3 regions of the Cupriavidus malaysiensis genome follow, and region 1 is predicted to be linked to each of the others. Evidence: predicted binding sites of a transcription regulator. Region 1 holds the regulator's gene; each other region holds the start of a gene.

Region 1 (5,739 bases):
GGCTACCAGTACGCCATCGCCACCGCCAAGCCGGGCAAGCTCGCCTATATCCGCCAGAAGCGCGACAACGTCGACGAGTACATCGACGGCTGGGGCGACCGCATCGAGTACGACGGCAAGCAAGGCATCTCCAAGCTGATCGGCCAGGCCCGCATGGCGCGCCTGGCGGGCGGCAAGCAGATCGACGAGATCCGCGGCGCCGTGATCACCTACGACAGCAACAACGAGTACTACACGGCCAGCAGCAGCGGCGACAAAGGCGCGGTGACCTCCTCGGGACGCGTGCGCGCCGTGCTCTCGCCGCGCCAGCCGGCCAGCGCGCCGGCAGCGCCGCCGCTGGAGCTGAAGTCCGCACCCGCGCCGTCCAAGTCCTGAACCCAGCCGAACGCAACGCATCCAGCGCGCCAGGCGCTCCCAACGCACTGCCCTCATGACCGATACCCAGACCGCCCCCGCCGCCACCGCCAGCAACGGCCAGTCCGCCGGCGGCAGCACGCTGACGGTACGCCACCTGAAGAAGCGCTATGGCTCGCGCACGGTGGTCAAGGACGTCTCGCTCGACGTCAAGAGCGGCGAGGTGGTCGGCCTGCTAGGGCCCAACGGCGCCGGCAAGACCACCTCCTTCTACATGATCGTCGGCCTGGTGGCGCTGGACGAAGGCGACATCGTGCTCGACGGCCTGCACCTGAGCGGCCTGGCCATCCACGAGCGCGCGCGCATGGGCCTGTCCTACCTGCCGCAGGAGGCCTCGGTGTTCCGCAAGCTCAACGTCGAGGAGAACATCCGCGCGGTGCTGGAGCTGCAGATCGTCGACGGCAAGCCGCTGTCGGCGCAGGAGATCGAGCGCCGCCTGGACGCGCTGCTCGACGACCTGCAGATCGCCCACCTGCGCCAGAATCCCGCGCTGTCTCTGTCGGGCGGCGAGCGCCGGCGCGTGGAAATCGCGCGCGCGCTGGCTTCGGCCCCGCGCTTCATCCTGCTCGACGAACCGTTCGCCGGTGTCGACCCGATCGCGGTGGGCGAGATCCAGCGTATCGTCAGCTTCCTCAAGGCGCGCAACATCGGCGTGCTGATCACCGACCACAATGTGCGCGAGACGCTGGGCATCTGCGACCACGCCTACATCATCAGCGAGGGCGCGGTGCTGGCCGAGGGCCGCCCGCAGGAAATCATCGCCAACGAATCGGTGCGCCGGGTCTACCTGGGCGAGAACTTCCGCATGTGATGCGGTGGCCGCGCCTCGCCGGCGCGGGACCGCGACAAAGCGGCAGGAACGTTAGCAATTTTCGTTCCATCGCGCTGCGGATGGGCATAGAATAGGCCGCATGAAACCTTCGCTTCAGCTCCGCCTTTCCCAGCATCTCGCACTGACGCCACAGCTTCAGCAGTCGATCCGGCTGTTGCAGCTTTCCACGCTCGAACTGCAGCAGGAAGTCGAGCAGGCCCTGATCGAAAACCCTCTGCTCGAGCGCGAAAACGATTGGATCGAGAGCCCGCTGCGGGTGGCCGCCGATGGCAGCATCAACGTGCAGAGCGCACCCGCGCCGGCCCCGGCCGAAGCGCAGGGCAATGGCGAGGCACGCAGCGACGAGGGCGGCGGCGATGAAGAGCGCTTCGGCGACGGCGCCGACGACTACGGCAGCGACTGGAGCCTGGACGACTTCGCGCGTCGCCCCCAGGGCGACGAAGACGAGAAGGCGCCGCTGCAACTGCGCGACGCCGAGCCGACCCTGCGCGAGCACCTGATGGAACAGCTCGCGCCGCTGAAGATCTCGGCGCGCGACAAGGGCCTGGCCATCTTCCTGATCGAGTCGCTCGACGACGACGGCTACCTCAGCGCCACGCTCGAGGAGATCTGCGAAGAGCTGCCCGAAGAGCTGGAGTTCGAGATCGAGGAAGTGCAGGCCATGCTGGCCCTGCTGCAGAGCTTCGATCCACCCGGCGTGGGAGCGCGCAATGCGGCCGAATGCCTGGCGCTGCAGCTGCGGCGGCTGTCGCATCCGCAGCGCGAGCTGGCGCTGGGCATCGTCAACCACCACCTGGAACTGCTGGCCGCGCGCGATTACACGCGCTTGAAGAAGGCGCTGCAGGTGGACGAGACGGCGCTGAAGGCAGCACATGACCTGATCCGCTCGCTGGCACCGTATCCGGGCCACGCCTACAACCGTCCGCAGGCCGACTTCGTCGTGCCCGACGTGTTCGTGCGCAAGAGCGGCAGCGGCTGGATCGCCCAACTCAATCCCGACGTGATGCCGCGCCTGCGCATCAACGACATGTACGCGCAGATCCTGCGCGGCGCCAAGGGCGAATCCGGTGCCGCCGGCCTGCAGCAGAAACTGCAGGAAGCCCGCTGGCTGATCAAGAACATCCAGCAGCGCTTCGACACCATCCTGCGTGTCGCACAGGCCATTGTCGAGCGTCAAAAGAACTTCTTCAGCCACGGTGAAATTGCGATGCGCCCCTTGGTTTTGCGGGAGATTGCCGATACACTGGGATTACACGAGTCAACCATCTCTCGGGTGACGACTAACAAATACATGGCCACCCCCATGGGCACTTTCGAGCTGAAGTACTTCTTCGGCAGCCATGTGTCCACGGAAACGGGCGGCGCTGCTTCATCAACGGCTATCCGAGCCTTGATCAAGCAACTGATAGGAGCCGAAGACCCGAAGAATCCCCTGTCCGACAGCCGAATTGCCGAATTGCTGGGCGATCAGGGCTTCGTCGTGGCGCGCCGGACGGTCGCCAAGTACCGAGAAGCGCTGAAGATCCCGGCAGTCAATCTCCGCAAGTCTTTGTAGCCGAGCCGCATCGCCTGCCTGGTGTGGCTCTTTCAGAAGGAGAAGCGCTATGAACTTCAAGATCAGTGGACACCACCTGGACATCACGCCACCCCTGCGTGAGTACGTGGAAACGAAGCTGGAGCGTATCGTCAGGCATTTCGATCAAGTCATCGGCGTTAGCGTGCTGCTCTCTGTCGACAACCACAAGGAAAAGGACAGGCGTCAGTACGCGGAAATCAATCTGCATCTGAAGGGCAAGGACATCTTCGTCGAGGCGCACCACGAAGACCTGTATGCGGCGATCGACGCACTGGTCGACAAGCTGGACCGTCAGGTCATCCGGTACAAGGACCGCGTGCAGAGCCACGACCGGGAATCCGTGAAGTACCAGATGGCTGCCGCACAGATGCAGCAATAGCCAGAGAAAACAATAAGAACAATCTGCCTGATCTGCCTTGAGGCCGCCCGTCGGCCACCAGCACAAGGGCCAGACCACGAACCGCGCATAAAGCGCGGTTTTTTGCTTTTGGCGGACCGGCTCGCGTGCACGCCCCGTACACGCCCTCGTCCGGGGGAGTTCGCAAGTGGCGCGACGCAGTGTATGCTCTCCAATACATGAGTCGCCGCTACCGCCGGGACCGCGGCTTGCGCGCCGCACAAGAAGGCGGGCGGGCTGCTCTATAATGGTCCGATACTCCGCATGCCGGCGCCCGACCGGCGGAGCGAGCGGATATTCCGCCTCTTTGACCCGGCCGGGCGCGCAGCGCACCGGGCCGCTTATCTGGAATCCCTGCGCACCTGCCATGAACCGTTTGGCCAAATTGCTGCCGCCAGGCAACATCACACTCGACGTCAGCGTCACCAGCAAGAAGCGCGTCTTCGAACAGGCCGGACTCCTCTTCGAGAACAACCATGGCGTGGCGCGGGCCACGGTCACCGACAACCTGTTCGCGCGCGAGTCGCTGGGCTCGACCGGGCTGGGCGCGGGCGTGGCCATCCCGCATGGCCGCATCAAGGGCCTGAAGCAACCGCTGGCCGCCTTCATGCGTCTGGCCGAGCCGATCCCATTCGAATCGCCCGACGGCAAGCCGGTGTCGCTGCTGATCTTCCTGCTGGTACCCGAGCAGGCCACCCAGCAACATCTCGAGATCCTGTCGGAGATCGCCCAGTTGCTGTCCGACCGCGACATGCGCGAAGGCCTGGCCACGCTGCCGACGCCCGAAGCCGTGCACCAGCTCCTGACCGAATGGCATCCCTGACCGGCGCTCCGCCCGCAGGCGCGGGCCAAGGCACCGGCGGCGGGTCCTAGCGCTTTCCAGCCCCACCAGACTCCCCCGCATGGAACTCACCGGCGTTTCTTCCCAGTCCATCTTCGACGACAACGCAGCCGACCTCAAACTCTCATGGGTGGCGGGTCTCGAGGGGGCGGATCGCGCCTTCGACGTGGATTTCGCCCGCGAAGCCACCTCGGCCGCCGACCTCGTGGGCCACCTGAACCTGATCCACCCCAACCGCATCCAGGTCCTCGGCAAACCCGAGATCACCTACTACCAGCGGCTGGACGACGAGATGCGCAAGCGGCAGATGGGCGAGCTGATCCTGCTCGAGCCGCCCTTCCTGGTGGTCGCCGACGGCATGGAGCCACCGCCCGACCTGGAACTGCGCTGCACGCGCTCTTCCACACCGCTGTTCACCACGCCGGTATCCTCGGCGGCCGTGATCGACCACCTGCGCCTCTACCTGTCGCGCATCTCGGCGCCGCGCGTGACCATGCACGGGGTATTCCTCGACATTCTCGGCATGGGCGTGCTGATCATGGGCGAATCTGGCCTGGGCAAGAGCGAACTGGGCCTGGAACTGATCTCGCGCGGCCACGGCCTGGTGGCCGATGACGCGGTCGACTTCGTGCGCCTGGGTCCGGACTTCGTCGAAGGACGCTGCCCGCCATTGCTGCAGAACCTGCTCGAGGTGCGCGGCCTGGGCCTGCTCGACATCAAGACCATCTTCGGCGAGACGGCGGTGCGCCGGAAGATGAAGCTCAAGCTGGTGGTGCAACTGGTGCGCCGCAACGACGGCGAGTTCGAGCGGCTGCCGCTCGATTCGCAGTACCTGGACGTACTGGGCCTGCCGATCCACATGGTGAAGATCCAGGTTGCGGCCGGCCGCAACCTGGCGGTGCTGGTCGAGGCTGCGGTGCGCAACACCATCCTGCGCCTGCGCGGCATCGACACGCTGCGCGACTTCATGGACCGCCAGCGGGCCGCGATGCAGGCCGACGCGGTCTCGCGGGGCCAGGGAAGACTGCTCTGACGCCGGCCGGCATGCCGCCGGCCGCTGCTTGCAATTGCTTACAGGAACACGGGCGCGGCCGTCAACGCAGGCCGGCGGCGCGCCGTTGTGTGCGGTAGTGGGCATCGAGCCCAGTCAGACACCGCGGCGCCGGCATGGCACGCGGCCATGAAGTCTTCCACAGCCAGGAGAAGAGCATGAAGAAGATGATCGCGATCTGTGCACTGCTGACCCCGCTGTTCGCCACGGGAGCATTCGCCCAAGGCTCGGCGCCCGCGGCGGCCAACTCCCAGCAGGACAAGATGAAAGCCTGCAATACGCAGGCCTCCGGCAAGAAGGGCGACGAGCGCAAGACCTTCATGAAGGATTGCCTGTCCAACAAGCCGGCCGCGGCGGCGGCGCCGATGACCCAGCAGGAGAAGATGTCGGCCTGCAGCAAGCAAGGCAAGGGCAAGAAGGGGGATGACTACAAGTCCTTCATGAAGGACTGCCTGTCCAAGTAAGGACCTCAGGGCGCTGGCGGAGCCCCCCGCCGGCCCCGCCTGGCACGCCCGCGGCAGCGCCGGGCGGCGGTCATGACGGCGACATGCGCTGATGCTATGCTTGCCGTGCTATGCGCATCATTCTTATCACCGGGATCTCCGGCTCCGGCAAGTCCGTCGCACTG
Region 2 (5,739 bases), on a different replicon from region 1:
CGGCGCTGGGGCTGCTGTACGGCATGGACCAGCAGCTGGCGCAGGGCACGGCGCTGGTGATGATCGCGCCCAATGTGCTGATCGGCTTCTGGCAGTACCGGCGGCGCGCCGAGATCCCGCTGCGTACCGCGCTGCTGCTGGGCATGTCGGCCGTGCTCGCCACCTACGCCGCGGCACGCCTGGCCACCGCGCTGGATGCCGCGCTGCTGCGCCGCATCTTCGCCGCCTTCCTGATCGGACTGGCGCTCTACTTCTGGTGGCGCCTGCTGCCGGGGCGCGCCGCCACGGCGCAGCGGGCGCGGCTGTCGCCGCGCTGGCTGCCGCTGGTCGGCGTGGTGGGCGGGGCCTTCTCCGGTTTCTTCAGCGTGGGCGGCGGCGTGGTGGCGGCCCCGGCCCTGGTGGGGCTGTTCGGCCAGCGCCAGGCCGCCGCGCAGGGGCTGGCGCTGGCCTTGGTCACGCCGGGCGCGCTGGTGGCGCTGGCCGCCTACGCGCACGCCGGCCAGGTCGACTGGGCGGCGGGCCTGCCGCTCTCGCTGGGCGGCATGCTGACCATCTCCTGGGGCGTCGCGCTGGCGCACCGGCTCCCCGAGCGGCGCCTGCGCGCGCTGTTCGCCATGTGCCTGCTGGCGATCGCGCTGGTGATGCTGGTGCGCGGCTGAGGCCGCCGCGCCGTGGCGGCCCCGAACGCACCGGACGTCAGAACGGGTAGTGGCGCGGCGCCGTCTGCACCGTCACCCAGCGCAGTTCGGTGAAGGCATCGATGCCGGCCTTGCCGCCGAAGCGGCCGTAGCCGGAGTGCTTCATGCCGCCGAACGGCATCTGCGCTTCGTCATGCACGGTGGGGCCGTTGATATGGCAGATGCCCGCCTCGATGCGCGCCGCCACCTGCCAGGCGCGTGCGATATCGCGGCCGAACACGGCCGAGGAGAGGCCGAACTCGTTGTCGTTGGCCGTGGCGATGGCGGCCTCCACCCCCTTGACGCGCACCACCGCCTTGACCGGCGCGAAGGACTCCTCGCGGAAGATCCGCATCGACGGCGTGACATGGTCGAGCACGGTGGCCGGCATCAGCGTGCTGTCGGCCTTGCCGCCGCACACCAGCGTGGCGCCCTGCGCCAGCGCGTCGTCGATCAGGGCATTGCAGCGCTCCACCGTGGCCAGGTCCACCACCGAGCCCAGTACCACCGGGCCCTGGCGCGGGTCGCCCAGCGGCAGGCTGCGCGCCTTGGCGGCGAACCTGGCGACAAACGCATCGGCCACCGCCTCATCGACCACGATGCGCTCGGTGGACATGCAGATCTGCCCGGAATTGGCGAAGGCGCCGAAGGCCGCCGCGGCCACCGCGGCATCGAGGTCGGCGTCGTCGAGGATCACCATCGGCGCCTTGCCGCCCAGTTCCAGCACGACCGGCTTCAAGTACTTGGCGCAGGTCTGCGCGATCAGCCGGCCCACGCGCGTGGAGCCGGTGAAGTTGACGCGGCGCAGCGCCGGGTGGGCCACCATGGCCTCGACCACGGCGCCGGCGTCGGCCGGCGCGTTGGTGACGAAGTTGACCACGCCGGGCGGCAGGCCCGCCTCCTGCAGCGCTTCGATGATCAGCCCGTGGGTGGCCGGGCACAGCTCCGAGCCTTTCAGCACCACGGTATTGCCGCAGGCCAGCGGGGTGGCGATGGCGCGCACGGCGAGGATCACCGGCGCGTTCCACGGCGCGATGCCGAGGACCACGCCGGCCGGCTGGCGCACTGCCATGGCCAGGCTGCCGGGCACGTCGGAGGGAATCACCTCGCCGGCGATCTGCGTGGTCAGGGCGGCGGCCTCCAGCAGCATGCCGGCGGCCAGGTGCACATTGAAGCCGGCCCAGATGGCGGACGCGCCGGTCTCGGCCGCCATGGCGGCGGTGAAGTCCTCGGCGCGCGCTTCCAGCGCCTTGGCGGCGCGCATCAGCAGCGCGCGCCGCTCGCCCGGGCCCAGCGCGGCCCAGGCCGGGAACGCCTGCGCGGCAGCCTCGACCGCCGCCACCGCGTCCTCGGGCGTGGCGGCGGGCGCGCGCGTGGCCACGCTCTGGTCGAGCGGATTGCGCCGCGCGAAGGTGGCGCCGTTGGCGGCCGCGCGCATGGCGCCGCCGATCAGCATCTGGATATCCTGCATGGCTGTCCTCGTCTCCTGGTTCGTGATGGCGCCGTGATGGCGGCGCGACGCTGCGCCGGCCCTGGCCGGCGGTGCCGTGCCACGCAGGCGATGGTAGGCAAGGCCCGCGCGCACCGCTGTGCCGGGCGTGCACTTCGGGCTGTGCGCGGCGTGCAAGCCGGCCGGGGTTAACCCCGAGCGGGCCGCCGCGGCCGGTGCACGGGGCAGCCCTATAATGCAGCGGATCCGGCCATGGCCGGACGCACGGCAGCCCCCACGAACGCCACCACGAACGCCCATCCTCATGCAGACCGTCACCACCCTGACCACCGAACCGCTCGCCCCGCGCGAGCGCGCTGCGGCGTGGCGGCAGTGGATGCACGAGCATTTCGGCGGGCTGCAGTCGGATCTCTACGGCGCTGGCGAAAGCACCGATCACGCCGATCGCACAGATAGCGCGGGCTTCCGCGGCAGCCTGTGCGCCTGCCACGCCGGCGGCGTGATCCTCACGCGCCTGCGCGCCGACCGCCACCGCGTGCTGCGCAGCCGCGCCCTGGCCCGCCAGAGCGAGCAGCCTTACCTGAAGATCGTGGCGCCCGCGCTTGGCGTGGCCGAGGTCGAGCAGGCCGGACGCACCGCGCAGGTGGGCGCCGGCGCCTGGGCCATCTATGACACCACGGCGCCCTACGCCGTCTCGAACCCGCTCGCGTGCGAACACCTGGTCGTGATGGTGCCCAAGGAACGCATCGCCGCCTCTGGCCTGCGCCTCGACGCGCTGATGGCGCGCCAGGTCGGCGGCGCGGCCGGGATCTCGCGCGTGGCGCTCGAATCGATGCGCCACACCTTCCGCGAGCTGCCGCACATGAGCGATGCGGCCGCACACGGCGCCGGCGAAATGCTGCTGCAACTGGTGCAGCTGTCGCTGCTGGAACTGCAGGGCGTGGAGAGCGCGCCCAGCCAGCGCGCGCTGCTGCTGGACCGCATCCGCCAGGCCATCGGCGCGCACCTGCGCGACCCGGGTTTCACCCCCGAGCGGCTGGCGCAGCTGCTGAACTGCAGCCGCCGCCACCTGTACAACGCCTTCTCCGGCAGCGGCGAGACGCCCGCCGAGCGCATCCAGCGCCAGCGCCTGGAAGGCTGCATGCGCGACCTGCGCGCCCCGCAGCTGGCGGGCCGCTCGATCACCGAGATCGCGCTGTCCTGGGGCTTCGGCAACCTGTCGCACTTCAGCCGCGCCTTCCGCGCGCACACCGGCCTGAGCCCCAGTGAATACCGCGAACATCGCGGGAGTCCCGGGCAGGCGCGGCCCTGAAGCCCAGGCCGCCGCGCCGGAGACATCAAGAACATCAAGGCATCAGGATTTCAGGGCATCAAGGCGACAGCGCGATGGCGCTCAGGTGCGTGCCGAGCGCGATGCCGCCGGCGCCGCTCGCGGCCGTCAGCGCGCCCCGGCATTGTCAAGTGCGGGCGGGAACGGAAGCGCCGCAGCGCCGCCAGCCGGCCGGCCGAGCCGCCACGTGACGCAGGCTCCGCTGGACAGGGGAGATAACGGACAGCATGGCGGACGGCGTTACGGGCGCGTTACGGACACCGTAACGCGGGAAGCGCCCTGAACGGGCTCCGGCGACGGCCCGTGCCAATCCCCGCCTCCACCCGCGGATCCTTGCGCCACAAGGGATTGTGGGCAATCGAAGGCAGCGCGGCCGGCGCCGCGCGACAGCCCGAGGGCACGGGCACGCCAATTGCAGTCCGACCTCTCCGAGTCAAACAACGATCTTAGAGGGGAATTACCGTGCGCAATCCGCATCTCCTGCTCGGCATCACTGTCGGCACCCTGGTCCTGCTCGGCGGCTGCGCCAACGGCAGTGACGGCGCCATGGGCGCAACCGGCCCGGCCGGCACGGCGGGCACCGCCGGCAGCCAGGGCACTACCGGCGCCACCGGCAACGCAGGCCCGCAAGGCACCACCGGGGCCACCGGCAACAATGGCAGCAATGGCAGCAATGGCACCACCGGTGCCTCGGGCGCGACCGGCACCACCGGCACCACGGGTTCGACCGGAGCGACCGGACCGTCGGGCAGCACCGGCGGGACCGGCGCCACCGGTGGCACCGGCGCGACGGGTGGCAGCGGCGCCACCGGACCGACCGGCGCCACGGGGTCCACCGGCGCCACCGGCCCCTCCGGGCCATCGGGCACGACCGGGTCCACCGGCACGACCGGATCCACTGGCTCCACCGGCGCCACGGGCGCCACCGGCCCCTCGGCGCTCAACCAGCTCGGCACCACCATCGGCGGCGTCGGCAGCGCGGTCAGCAACCTGGGCCAGGGCGCGCTGGCGCCGGTCACCCAGCCGGTGGGTTCGGTGGTCAGCCAGGTCGGCGGCCTGGTCGGCAACCTGAGCCCGCAGTCCGTGACCACCCCGGTCACCCAGCTGACCACCACGGTCGGCAAGGCTATCGAGCCCCTCACCTCCGCGCTGGTCAGCACCACCCAGACCCTGGGCCAGGCCACCGGACTGGGTGCGCCGGTCAACAACCTGCTCACCACCGTGGGCGGCGCGGTCGGCCAGGTCGGCAACCAGCTCACCCAGACCAATGCACCGATCGTCTCCACCCTGGGCGGTGTCGTCAGCACCACCGGCGCCACGGTGGCATCGCTCGGCGGCCTGCTCAATGCGCCCACCGGCGGCACCGGTGGTACAGGCGGCACCGGCAGCAATCCCCTGGCACCGGTCACCAGCCTGCTCGGCAGCCTCGGCGGCACGCTCGGCGGGAGCAGCGGCAGCAGCAGCGGTCCGCTGGCGCCGGTCACCAACCTGCTGGGAGGCCTGACCGGCGGACTGCAGAACGGCGGCAGCAGCGGCAGCAATCCGCTCGCCCCCGTCACCAACCTGCTCAGCGGGGTGGCCGGCGGCAGCGGCGCCGGCAGCGGTAGCGGTAGCGGCGGCGGCACCAACAGTCCCGCCAACCTGCTGGCGCCGGTCACCAACCTGGTCGGCGGCCTGACCAGCGGGCTGAGCGGCAGCGGCAGCAGTGGCAGCAGCAGTGGCTCGACCGCCAGCCCGCTGGCGCCGGTCACCAACCTGCTGGGCGGCCTGACCGGCCAGAAGAAGAACTGAGAGAACTGAGGCACGGCAGCGAGGCCGCGCCGGTGCCCCGCGGGGATGCCGGCGCGGCCTTCCCCGCCCGCCTGCCCCGTTTCAGCCGGCGCGCCCGCGCCGCGCCACCTCGCTCTCGGCATGCTGCCGCACGCGCGCCAGCATGCGGCGCCGGATCATCCCGCTGACCGGCCGGATCAGGTACCAGTACGGCGCGAACTGACGCCGCACCGCCGCCGTCGGACAGAACACGCGCGTCTCGGTACGCAGCACCGTGCGCCCGGCGGCGTCGCTGCCGGTGTCGAAGCCCATCACCAGGCTGCACACATCGTTGCGGCCGTGCATGCGGAACTGCTCGGGCGAACGGATCTCCACCAGGCCGTAGTCGGGGCGCCAGAACGCCCCCGTCAGGCCGAAGGCGAGCCCGCGGTCACCGTCGCGACCGAGAAAGGTGAAATCGTCCAGGTCGAGCGGCTGCCGCTGCGACAGCCCGAACAGCCGCGTCGGCAGTT
Region 3 (5,739 bases), 1.0 Mb from region 1:
GGCACATCGCGGCGCGCGGCCAGGAACGGCGCGGCAAACGCACGCAACGGCGCCGGCGCCGCGGTCAGCGGCGTCGCCGAGAGGAAGTAAAGCGGCGACACCCGCACCTCGCCATCGGCGCCGGCGTCCTGGAAGGCGCCGTGCGTCCCGGCCTGCATTCCCAGCACCTCCACCTCGCCCCAGGCGGTGATGCCGATGGTGTCGCTCGGCGCGCCGAGGGTGAAGCTGTGGACGATGTTGCCGAAGCCGTCGCGCGCTTCCGACAGCCGGCCGGGCGCCGCGATCTGCCAGCCATGGACCGCCTGCAGCGGCCCCGAGCGCGGCGCCAGGCGCAGCTCATGGACGCTGCGCCGCACGGGCTCCGCGTAACGGTAGACGGTGTGGTGGCGGATCCTGTAGCGCACGGCAGCGGTCCGGCTCGCTCACGCGGCCAGCGGCGGCACCAGGAAATCGACGCTGATGCCGTTGCCCAGCCCGCCGATGCGCTCCAGGAAGCTGGTCAGGAAGGCATGCAGGCCGACCGCGAAGATATCGTCGATGCGCGCGTACTTCAGGTCGGCGTGCAGTTTGCCGGCCTGCCGCTCGGTCTCGCCCGACTGCTGGTTGCGCACCTGCGCCAGGATCGATACCACCTCCTCCATGCTCGACACCAGCGAGCGCGGCATGTCCGGCCGCAGGATCAGCAACTCGGCCACCCGTTCCGGGGTGATCACCGTGCGGTAGATCTTGCGATAGACCTCGAAGCCGGACACCGAACGCAGCACCGCCGCCCAGTGGTAGAAATCGCTCTCCATGCGCTGCGGGTCGCTCTCGTCGCCGCCTTCCGACTGGAACTTGACATCCAGGATGCGCGCCGTGTTGTCGGCGCGCTCGAGGAAGGTGCCGAGGCGCATGAAGTGGAAGGCATCGTCCTTGAGCATGGTGCCGAACTGCACGCCACGCGCCAGGTGGGAGCGGAACTTGACCCACTCGAAGAAACGCGATGGATCCTGCTGCAGTTCGCCGTCGGCGATCAGGCGCTGCACCTCCAGCCAGGTGGTGTTGATGGTCTCCCACACCTCGGTCGTCAGCGAGCCGCGCACCGCACGGGCGTTTTCGCGCGCGGCACGCAGGCAGCTCATGATGGACGAGGGATTGGTCATGTCGCGCACCATGAAATCGATCACGTCGTCGCGCGACAGCAGCCCGTACTTGTCGTCGAAGGCACGCGTCAGCTCGGAAATGTCGAGCATGGCCCACCAGCCCTGCTCCGCCACTTCGGCGGACTGCGGCAGCAGCGAGGTCTGGTAGTTGACGTCGAGCATGCGCGCGGTGTTTTCCGCGCGCTCGGTGTAGCGCGCCATCCAGAACAGATGGTCGGCGGTGCGGCTCAGCATGGTTCGGCTCCTGGCAATGCAATGGTCGTGGCCGGCGCTGTCTCAGCGCTCCAGCACCCACGTGTCCTTGGTGCCCCCGCCCTGGGAGGAATTGACCACCAGCGAGCCCTCGCGCAAGGCCACGCGCGTCAGCCCGCCGGGCACCATGCGCACCTCGCGCCCCGACAGCACGAAGGGACGCAGGTCGATATGGCGCGGCGCGATGCCGGACTCCACATAGGTCGGGCAGGTGGACAAGGCCAGCGTGGGCTGGGCGATGTACTGCTCCGGCCGCGCCCTGACGACCTCGCGGAAGACATCGATCTCCGCGCGCGTGGCGGCCGGGCCGACCAGCATGCCGTAGCCGCCCGCGCCGTGGGTTTCCTTGACCACCAGTTCGTCCATGTGGTCAAGCACGTACTGCAGGTCGTCCGGCCGGCGGCACATATAGGTGGGCACGTTGGCCAGCACCGGCTCCTCGCCCAGGTAGAAGCGGATCATGTCCGGCACGTAGGGATAGATCGACTTGTCGTCGGCCACGCCGGTGCCGATCGCATTGCAGATGGTCACGTTGCCAGCCCGATAGACCGACAGCAGGCCGGCGGCGCCTAGCGCCGAATCCGGGCGGAAGGCCAGCGGGTCGAGGAAATCGTCGTCGACACGGCGGTAGATCACGTCGATGCGCTGCGGGCCCTGCGTGGTACGCATGTACAGGTAGTCGTCCTGTACGAACAGGTCGCTGCCCTCGACCAGCTCCACCCCCATCTGCTGCGCCAGGAAGGCGTGCTCGAAATAGGCCGAGTTGTACATGCCCGGTGTCAGCACCACCACAGTGGGATCGGCGATGGCCTGCGGCGACACGCTGCGCAGCATGTCGAGCAGCAGGTCGGGATAGTGGGCCACGGGCGCCACCCGGTTGCGCGCGAACAGATCCGGGAACAAGCGCATCATCATCTTGCGGTTTTCCAGCATGTACGACACGCCGGACGGCACGCGCAGATTGTCCTCGAGCACGTAGAACTCGCCCTCGCCGGCGCGCACCACATCGATGCCGGCGACGTGGGCGTAGATGTCCTGCGGCACCGCGATGCCGAGCATCTCCGGCCGGTACTGCGCGTTGTTGTAGATCTGGTCCGGCGGGATCACGCCCGCGCGGATGATGTCCTGGCCGTGGTAGATGTCATGGATGAAGCGGTTCAGCGCCGCCACGCGCTGGCGCAACCCGCGCTCCAGCACCGCCCACTCCGACGCCGGGAAGATGCGCGGAATCACGTCGAACGGAATGGTGCGCTCGGTGCCGCTGTTGGTTTCGTCCTTGTCGCCGTACACCGCGAAGGTGATGCCCACCCGGCGGAAGATCAGGTCCGCCTCCGCGCGCTTGTTGGCCATGGTCGCTTCCGACTGCCGCGCCAGCCAGTCCGCAAACTGCCGGTAGTGCGGCCGCACCGCGCCCGCCGGCAGGTCCTGCCCCGCCTGGATGGCCGGGACCCCTTCGCCCCTCCAGTCCAGCATCTCGTCGAAAAACCGCGCCGCCGCCATGATGGCCCATCCTCCGTGTCGAGGGCGTTCCGGACTGCCGGCCGCCCGTTGTTGGCCATGTTCGCGTCCCCAGCCTTGCGATCTGGGGAACCCCCCTGCGCGGCCCCGGCAGCGCTGGCTGCGGTGCCGCATGCTGGCTCTTCCAGCATACCCGCGCCGGCGCCGGCCGCAAGCTGCGGCATTCCCGAGGCCCGTGGGGATCAAGCAAGATACTTGCCAGGCACGGGGAAGACGGGGAAGACGGGGAAGACGGGGAAGACGGGGAAGACGGGGAAGACGGGGAAGACGGGGAAGACGGGGAAGACGGGGAAGACGGGTGGCGTGCGCCGGGCGCGGCGGCGCCCGGCGGCCCGGTGGCCTGGGTGGTACGGGAGCCCGCCGACGGCCCCTCAGTCCCCCGCGCGCGCCGGCGCTTCGGCCAGGATGGCGTCCACCAGCGCCTCCGGCGGGCGGCGGATGTCGATCACCAGCGCGCCGTCGGGTTCCTCCAGCGTCTCGAACTGGCTGTGCAGCAGCGCCGGGTTGAAGAAATGGCCGCTGCGCGCCGACAGGCGCTGCCCGATCAGTCCGGCATCGCCCTTCATGAAGACGAAGGTCACGCCGCCCTCGGGCGGCGTCAGCCGGTCGCGGTAGACCTGGCGCAAGGCCGAGCATGTGAACACGTGCGTGCGTCCCTCGGCGCGCGCGGCATCGATGGCCGCCCGCATGGCGGCCAGCCACGGCCAGCGGTCTTCGTCGGTCAGCGGCACGCCGGCGTGCATCTTGGCCTTGTTGGCCTCGCTGTGGAATTCGTCGGCGTCATGGAAGCCGCATTGCAGCCGCTGTGCCAGCAGCTGGCCGACCGTGGTCTTGCCGCTGCCGGATACGCCCATCAGGATATAGATCATGTCTGCTCCGTCGATCAGGATCGGATGGTGTGCCCATCCTTGTCGCTTGTCGTGCATCGCGCCGCTCGCATGCGTGCGATGGCTCCCGGGCGGCCCGCCGCCGGGGAACCAAGCCAGGTGATTGGAAGGTGGGTTGCCGGGATACCGGACGGCCAGCCTATTGTGCGACGGCCGCCCCGGTTTGGACAGCCTCGCGCGGCATCGCGTCCGCCTCGGACAGGTCCAGCGCGCTGCCGCCGGCTTCGGCGTCGCGCGCCTGGCGCCGGAACAGGCCGAACAGGCCGCGTCCGACACTGAAACCGGCGAAGGCGTCGGCAGGCGCCGCCGCGGGCTCGCGTGCGGCCAGCTCGGCCGCGTCGCCGAGCCATTGCAGGACGCCAGCTTCGGCGTCCACGCGGATGCGATCGCCGTCGCGCACACGCGCCAGCATGCCGCCAGCCAGTGCCTCGGGCCCCACATGGATCACGGCCGGCACCTTGCCGGAGGCGCCCGACATGCGGCCGTCGGTGACCAGGGCCACGCGGCGACCGGCATCCTGCAGCGCACCCAGCGCCGGCGTCAGCCGGTGCAGTTCCGGCATGCCGTTGGCGGCCGGACCCTGGAAGCGCACCACCGCCACCACGTCACGGTCCAGCTCGCCGGCGGCGAAGGCCGCCTGCAGCGCCTCCTGGGAATCGAACACGCGCGCAGGCGCCTCGACCACGCGGTGCTCCGGCGCCACCGCCGAGATCTTGATCACGCCGCGCCCCAGGTTGCCCTGCATCAGGCGCAGGCCGCCTTCGGCGGCGAACGGCGCGGCGGCCGTGGCCAGCACCTGCGCATCGCCACTGGCAGCGGCGCCGTCGCGCCAGCGCAGCATGCCGTTGTCCAGCACCGGCTCCTGGGTGTAGCGCCGCAGGCCGGGACCGGCGACGGTCTGCACGTCCTCGTGCAGCAGCCCGGCATCCAGCAGTTCGCGGATCACGAAGGCGACACCGCCGGCCGCGTGGAAGTGGTTGACGTCCGCCGAGCCGTTCGGATAGACCCGCGCCAGCAGCGGCGTAGCCCGCGAGAGGCGGTCGAAATCGTCCCAGTCGATGAGGATGCCGGCCGCGCGCGCCATTGCCACCAGGTGGATGCTGTGGTTGGTCGAGCCACCGGTGGCCAGCAGGCCGACGATGCCGTTGACCACCGCGCGCTCGTCGACGATGCGCGCCAGCGGCAGGTATTCGTTGCCGCGCGCCGAGATGGCCAGCGCGCGCTGCGCGGCCGCCGCCGTCAGCGCGTCACGCAGCGTGGTGTCGGGATGGACGAAGGCCGCGCCCGGCAGATGCAGGCCCATCACCTCCATCAGGAACTGGTTGCTGTTGGCGGTACCGTAGAAGGTGCAGGTGCCGGCGCCGTGATAGGCCTCGCACTCCGCCTCCAGCAGCGCCTCGCGTCCGACCTGCCCGGTGGCGTAGAGCTGGCGCACCCGGGCCTTCTCCTTGTTGGACAGGCCGCTGGCCATCGGCCCCGCCGGCACGAACACGACCGGCAGGTGGCCGAACTGCAGCGCACCCATCAGCAGGCCGGGCACGATCTTGTCGCACACGCCCAGCATTACCGCGGCGTCGAAGGTGTTGTGCGACAGGGCCACGGCGGTGCTCATGGCAATGACGTCGCGCGAGAACAGCGACAGCTCCATGCCGGCATTGCCCTGCGTGATGCCGTCGCACATGGCCGGCACGCCGCCGGCCACCTGGGCCACCGCACCGGCCGCGCCCGCCGCCTCGCGGATCAGGCCGGGATAGCGCTCGTAAGGCTGGTGCGCAGACAGCATGTCGTTGTAGGCGGTGACGATGCCGAGGTTCTGCGCATGCTCGACGCGCAGGCGCAGCTTGTCGGCGGCGGGCAGGGCTGCGTACCCATGCGCAAGGTTCGCGCAGGAAAGGCCATGTTGCGGGCCCAGTTCGCGCTGGGCGCGCTCACAACGTGCC

The links. The regulator sigma-54, encoded in region 1, starts transcription at its own class of promoters, with help from an activator protein. The targets are predictions, from matches to a motif close to TGGCANGNAANCTGCTTT.
Region 2: BKK80_RS22815 (collagen-like triple helix repeat-containing protein) is a predicted target of sigma-54. The motif match lies at 3,859-3,876, and genes of this name have one in related genera.
Region 3: BKK80_RS08030 (circularly permuted type 2 ATP-grasp protein) is a predicted target of sigma-54. The motif match lies at 3,096-3,113, and genes of this name have one in related genera.

What each region holds. Positions count from the first base shown of each region.
Region 1 covers NZ_CP017754.1:833,797-839,535, reverse strand. Annotated here, with positions in the region: gene lptA (lipopolysaccharide transport periplasmic protein LptA) at 1-375, shown strand, start outside; gene lptB (LPS export ABC transporter ATP-binding protein) at 431-1,225, shown strand; gene BKK80_RS03655 (RNA polymerase factor sigma-54) at 1,326-2,801, shown strand; gene hpf (ribosome hibernation-promoting factor, HPF/YfiA family) at 2,851-3,201, shown strand; gene ptsN (PTS IIA-like nitrogen regulatory protein PtsN) at 3,587-4,042, shown strand; gene hprK (HPr(Ser) kinase/phosphatase) at 4,122-5,093, shown strand; gene BKK80_RS03635 (PsiF family protein) at 5,270-5,575, shown strand; gene rapZ (RNase adapter RapZ) at 5,686-5,739, shown strand, end outside.
Region 2 covers NZ_CP017755.1:667,791-673,529, reverse strand. Annotated here, with positions in the region: gene BKK80_RS22830 (sulfite exporter TauE/SafE family protein) at 1-659, shown strand, start outside; gene BKK80_RS22825 (aldehyde dehydrogenase) at 697-2,148, opposite strand; gene BKK80_RS22820 (helix-turn-helix domain-containing protein) at 2,432-3,439, shown strand; gene BKK80_RS22815 (collagen-like triple helix repeat-containing protein) at 3,920-5,248, shown strand; gene BKK80_RS22810 (hypothetical protein) at 5,330-5,739, opposite strand, start outside.
Region 3 covers NZ_CP017754.1:1,839,650-1,845,388, reverse strand. Annotated here, with positions in the region: gene BKK80_RS08040 (transglutaminase family protein) at 1-404, opposite strand, end outside; gene BKK80_RS08035 (alpha-E domain-containing protein) at 423-1,376, opposite strand; gene BKK80_RS08030 (circularly permuted type 2 ATP-grasp protein) at 1,419-2,894, opposite strand; gene BKK80_RS08025 (gluconokinase) at 3,284-3,781, opposite strand; gene edd (phosphogluconate dehydratase) at 3,939-5,739, opposite strand, start outside.